Regions from separate parts of the Peribacillus sp. N1 genome, predicted to be linked through region 1. Evidence: riboswitches for the same ligand, from Rfam matches in the RefSeq annotation. Region 1 holds a riboswitch; the other holds the start of a gene.
The links. A riboswitch is a leader RNA that binds a small molecule or an ion and turns the genes downstream of it on or off. The one in region 1 is predicted to bind FMN.
Positions count from the first base shown of each region.

Region 2: it holds a riboswitch for FMN, as region 1 does, so the genes downstream of both, ribE (riboflavin synthase) here and ACYP5M_RS07615 (ECF transporter S component) in region 1, are expected to answer to the same signal.

Region 1 covers NZ_BAAHZO010000001.1:1,587,019-1,590,205, reverse strand. Annotated here, with positions in the region: gene serA (phosphoglycerate dehydrogenase) at 1-699, opposite strand, end outside; FMN riboswitch at 1,039-1,174, shown strand; gene ACYP5M_RS07615 (ECF transporter S component) at 1,340-1,921, shown strand; gene ACYP5M_RS07610 (ferredoxin) at 2,045-2,293, opposite strand; gene ACYP5M_RS07605 (YpbB family protein) at 2,584-3,187, shown strand, end outside.
Region 2 covers NZ_BAAHZO010000004.1:177,414-180,600, forward strand. Annotated here, with positions in the region: gene megL (methionine gamma-lyase) at 1-464, shown strand, start outside; gene ACYP5M_RS16690 (TspO/MBR family protein) at 461-1,198, opposite strand; FMN riboswitch at 1,401-1,531, shown strand; gene ribE (riboflavin synthase) at 1,677-2,315, shown strand; partial or broken gene ribB (3,4-dihydroxy-2-butanone-4-phosphate synthase) at 2,334-2,972, shown strand; gene ribH (6,7-dimethyl-8-ribityllumazine synthase) at 3,050-3,187, shown strand, end outside.

The DNA of each region.
Region 1 (3,187 bases):
CAGAATACCGCCCCGGGCGCAGTTAAGTACATAAACCCCTTTTTTACAGGTAAGCAGTTTTTCTTTATTGATTAATCCTCTAGTTTCTTTCGTAAGTGGTGTATGAACAGTAATGATGTCTGCTTTAGGAAGCAATTCATCTAACGGCAGGGCAGTTACGGACATTTTCTTTGCACGATCGACAGTAAGGAACGGGTCATAGACAATGACATCCATGCCGAATACCTTAGCGCGTTTGGCAATTTCCCCTCCGATACGTCCAAAGCCAACTATTCCTAATGTTTTACCACGAAGTTCAGTACCCGTATATGAAGAACGTTTCCACTCCCCATTCTTCAGTGAAGCATAAGCTTGCGGAATGTGGCGCATTAATGAAGCCATCATGGCGAATGTATGTTCAGCTGTTGAAATGGTGTTGCCGTCAGGTGCGTTAACCACGACAATCCCGCGTTTTGTCGCCGAGGGGATATCTATGTTATCAACACCGACACCAGCGCGTGCTATAATTTTTAGCTGCGGCATACGGTTCATTAAATCCTCTGAAACCTTCGTAGCACTTCTTACAAGAATTGCATCAATCTGATCAAGTTCGTTTGCAGCTTCCTCTACGGTCTTTTGAATGAGATGAATATTGGATGCCTCAGATAGCGGTCCGAGTCCTTCTGGTTTAATGGCGTCTGCTACTAAAATCCGATACACGACTTAACACCTTCCTAGGAAAAAAATTATCTTAAATTTCAGTTAATTTTACAATTGAAATGCTGAATATGTCAATTTGGCTTAACTGGATGTAAGCGCTTAATAGAATGGTGATCTTCTGATCATCTGTTTAATGTCGCGATATAAATGGCTTTATCAAGGATTGAATAGTATAAAAAAATTTTCATTATTTCGAATTTTCATTTTTGTATCCACTATTTATTTTAAGCCATTCACTGTGACGATCGATAATCATCCTGAATGAATCAACTGAGAAAAAAAGTGCTATCAAAAAACAGGTAATTCAGATATAATGGGAAGTATAAAAAAAATTTATAGATCTATCTTCGGGGCGGGGCGCAATTCCCCACCGGCGGTGATGAAGAGTTTCTTCTTCTAAGCCCGCGAGCCTTACAAGGCAGGATTTGGTGCAATTCCAAAGCCGACAGTATAGTCTGGATGGGAGAAGATGGAGGTTCCTGAGTGCGTTTCAACAGTTATTTGCTGAACGTTTGTTTGATGTAACCTTTAATTTATCCCTTTAATTCTATTGGAATTAAAGGTTTTTTTATTGAACATCAACATATTTTGGAACCCTAACCTCTTTTTCAGGTAGATCGGAAAAGAAGGAGAGAGACCTATGAAAAAGAACAAAGTGAAAAAAACGGTCACACTTGCCATGATGGGAAGCATTTCTTATTTATTGATGCTTTTAAATTTCCCGTTTCCGGGATTCCCGCCTTTTCTCAATGTTGATTTTAGCGACATACCAGCACTGATGGCGGCATTGATTTTCGGACCGATGGCTGGAATTCTAGTCGAGTTCATTAAGAACCTATTGGATTTAGTCATGACAGGGACCTTGACTGCTGTACCTGTGGGGCATATTGCTAACTTCATAGCCGGAATACTGTTTGTCTTGCCGACTTATTATGTATTTCAGAAAATCAATTCAAAAAAAGGGATGACATTCGCTTTACTTGCGGGAACAGTTTCCATGGCAGTATTCATGAGTGTTTTAAACTATTATGTCTTCTTACCGGCTTATACCTTCTTTATGGGATGGGATGCAATGTCGGCACCCGAGTCAAGAGAGCTCGTTACGACGGCAATCTTGCCTTTCAATGTGATAAAAGGCGTACTCATCACATCCGTATTCATGTTGCTGTTCATTAAATTACAGACATGGATCAATAAACAAACATTATATAAGAATGCTTAATGGCATTAACGATAGAAATAAAAAAACAACCGGATATTTGTATTCAGTTGTTTTTTTATGCCTGTTTCATTTTGGAATGGGATGGCAAAAAAAAGCCATTTTCGATTGAAAATGGCTTGTACGTTATTCGAATTTAAGTGCATCTCCGTCAAATGCCTCGTCAGCAACTTTAATAGAATCCGTTGGGCATCCTTCAAATGCATCCATCATGTCATCTAAAAGTACATCAGGAATTTCAACGATTCCCTCGTTATCGTCAAGGGTAACAAATGCAATCCCTTCGTCATCGTAATCATATATATCTGGTGCCGCTGCTCCGCAAGCTCCACAAGCTATGCATGTTTCTTTATCCACAATAGTAAATTTAGCCATGAATATAACCCCTCCTAAGTTGATTGACAACTGATAATCTTTTTATTTCAGATTATTATCTCTTTCTTATTGTAAGACCGAATGCCAAACTTTTCAATAGAAATTGTATTGATAATAACTATCATGTAGCACAATGTCAACGGAAAACATCGAAATACTTAACTTGGTTCTTTCCATGATTCGTCATTTAGTCACATAATTTTCCTTGTATTCATCAATAATAACGGCGATTTTTGCAGTTATTTGTTACAATGGGTTTATTGGTTAAATGAAACAAGGATGTGAGTCCCATGAATAATTATCTACAGGCCATCATTCTATATGCGATAAAAAAATTTCAAGGCGAACGCTCCATTTATGCTATATACCATATGCTGCAAGGGAAGAAATCGTCACAAACAATCCAGGATGCCCATTTATTCGGGCTAACGGATATTTTTGGGACAATACCTCGATTTACCCGTCAGCAATTAAATCAAAACATTGAACATTTACTTAAGCATGACTTGATTAAATTAACGGATAAACCAGATGCATATGAAATTAGTATGCAAGGTGAGGGAATGTTAGTCGATTACTTTAAAAATAATCCTTTTCCGGCGTATATTAATGGTTGGAAATATCACAATATCACCCCGGTTTTCTGGGGAAGGTTAAACTTACTCATTCAAACCATATCCCATATTGTCCACAATGAAAGACGTTTTTATCCGATACAAAGAAATCCCAAAATCCAATTCTTCGTAAAGGAATTTTTACATGCCAATCGTCAGGATCGAGCATTGATTGCCCAACATCTATATGATGAACTGATATCCCTTTTAGAAAGTCAAAGTGATATGAAACGAGACATATTCATTTTGAAAATAACCGGGATCAACAGGATTGGACTTA
Region 2 (3,187 bases), on a different contig from region 1:
AGGATATCGGTGGAATCATTTCACCTTTCGATGCCTGGTTACTATTGCGGGGGTTAAAGACCTTGCCTGTCAGGATGGACCGTCATTCGGCCAATGCAATGGAAATCTTTCATGAACTTAAGAAACATCCAAAAGTGAAAAAGGTATATTATCCAGGTGATGAAGCTTCACCGGATCATTATATAATGCAAAAACAGATGAAACATGGCGGCGGCCTTATCTCTTTCGAATTGCATGGCACAAAACAGGATGCACAGGAATTCCTAAATAAATTGAAACTAATCAAAATTGCCGTAAGTCTTGGGGATGCCGAAACATTGATCCAGCATCCCGCTACCATGACGCACTCTGCAGTTCCTGATGATTCACGGAAACAAATGGGCATCAGTGACCAGCTGGTCCGTCTCTCAGTTGGCCTAGAAGCTTGGCAGGATGTCTGGCAAGATCTTCAGCAAGCATTTTAGGCTACCATATTCCTTCTACTTTTAATGAAGATGGTGATGGATACGATAAAAGTGATGACAGCCAGTATATAAGAAATGTCCGTAATTACCGGATAGGCGGAGCTATTTCGTATCCCGATGCCTATGAACGCCCAAACGAATACGAGAGGATAGCACCAATCCCGGTTTTTACCTGCAAAGACAAAAGCCAGGATTGTTGCTGCAATCAGCAGGACGATCGTCCAGGTTGAACTGGAAACCCCAAAACCGTCCCATTTGATATACGTGAGGTAATAAGAAATGTCAGCAATCGTTGCAACACTTACCCAGCCTGTATAAACGGAAAACGGAAATAGGTCGAAAGACGCATGCTTCACTTTTTTTACGTTAGTATAAATGACCATTAAAGTAGCCAAAAGAGCAATGATAATGAATACGGATAACAAAAAGTGCTCATAGTGCCAAGCCAAAAGCCAAGCGCCATTCAAGACACAGCTTAAAGCGAACCAAGGGAAGGATGCCTTATAAGCAGGGCTGTTTTGGTGTTTGCTTAAAAACTGCCTGAATACCCAGATGGCGAGCAGGAAATAGATCAAGCCCCATATGGAAAATACATATCCTGCAGGAGTGAAAAGGACATCAAGTTTATCGGAAATCTCTCCTGATGTCTGGCCGTTCAATGGCAGGTAATTAGCTAAAAAATTCATCGTGACGACGAACAGATAGAAAATCAAGTTGATGATGGAAATAAGCATAAGGCTTCCTCCTTATATGAATTGTGATCCTCTAACCCTATTCCACATATTTAGCCTGATTAACCTCTTTGGAGCACATCGGGGACTTTGGAGGTCGTTTTTCCATAAAGAGAGGAAGTTTCTGTAACAATTGAACCATTTAAGGTTAGAAATTTTACATCTTCACTTTATGGTGATAAAATATTCAAAGATTCATATTATTTTAGTCCTTCGGGGTCGGGTGAAAATCCCAACCGGCGGTGATGAAGAAATTCTAAGCCCGCGAGCCTGTTAAAGGCAGGATTTGGTGAGATTCCAAAGCCGACAGTAAAGTCTGGATGGGAGAAGGACGTGTGGAACCCAAGTGTATACGTACGCCTAATTTTTCAAAAATGAAAATATTAGGCTTTTTAGGTATACAATTTTTTCACTCATTTCTCCTGCTAACTCCTTAGGTCATCCTAAGGGGTTTTTTATATTTTATAAAAGGGGGAAAAACATGTTTACGGGAATCATTGAGGATATCGGTACCGTTCATTCCATGAACAAAGGAAAAAGCAGTATGGAGTTATCGATTCGTTCTGAAAAAATCCTTGAAGATGTTCATCTGGGGGATAGTATTTCAGTAAACGGGGTCTGCTTAACGGTAACGTCCTTCACTAAAAGTTTGTTTACGGTCGACGTGATGCCGGAAACGGTCAAAGCTTCCTCGATACGGACATTGAAATTGGGATCACCTGTGAATCTTGAACGAGCCATGAGTGCACAGGGAAGGTTTGGCGGTCATTTTGTTTCAGGTCATATCGACGGAACCGGAACGATCATCAAAAAAGAACGGAAAGAAAATGCCGTTTATTATGTAATCCAATTGGAGGAGGGGCTCAGTGCCTTTTGCATTCCAAAAGGATCCGTGGCCATTGATGGAACGAGCTTGACGATATTTGGGATCGAAAGGAACCTATTGACTGTATCACTGATTCCATTGACTCATCAGGACACCATATTGGGACAAAAAGCGGCTGGCGATATCGTTAACATCGAAAACGACATGATAGGGAAATATATAATACATCAAATGAAAAATGGCAATCCAAAACCAGGACTGAATTTAGAGTTTTTGGCAGAGCATGGATTCTAATAAAAGGGCGGTGTAATGATGTTCCATACAATAGAAGAAGCGATAGAAGATTTGAAGGCAGGCAAGGTAGTAATCGTATCCGATGATGAAGACCGTGAAAATGAAGGGGATTTTGTAGTGCTGGCCGAAAAGGCGACACCGGAAGCGATTAATTTCATGGCGACTCATGGACGTGGTTTGATATGTACAACCATCACTGAAGAACTGGCAGCGAAATTGAAACTGCATCCTATGGTTGGAGAAAATACCGATCATCATGGCACTGCTTTTACGGTAAGTGTCGATCATAAAAGCACCTCTACAGGAATCAGTGCTTTTGAAAGGTCCTTAACCATCCTTGAGCTTCTTAATGAAGATTCGGTCGCTGAAGATTTCCAAAGGCCTGGTCACACTTTTCCGATAGTCGCAAAAGAAGGCGGCGTATTAAGGAGGGCGGGACATACAGAGGCATCGGTGGACTTGGCGAAGTTATGCGGTGCCGCTCCAGCTGGTGTCATTTGTGAAATCATGAATGAAGATGGATCGATGGCCCGGGTATCCGATTTAGAAGTCATCGCTGATAAATTCAACCTGAAGTTCATTACGATAGCCGATTTGATTCGGTATCTTCAACAAAATGATACTATCGGGAACCAGGAGCTTGAACTGAACATCCCGAAAGCTTGAGGATTTAAGTAATTACATCTTACAGAACAAAAAATTATATTGTTTTTTAAAATTAGGAGGAATTGGACATGGGGAAAACTATTGAAGCACAATTAATCGGATCAGGATTGAAAGTCGGTATCGTGGTAGGAAGATTTAATGAGTTTATCACAAGCAAGCTTTTAGGAGGGGCATTGGATGGCCTTAAGCGTCATGGCGTTGATGAG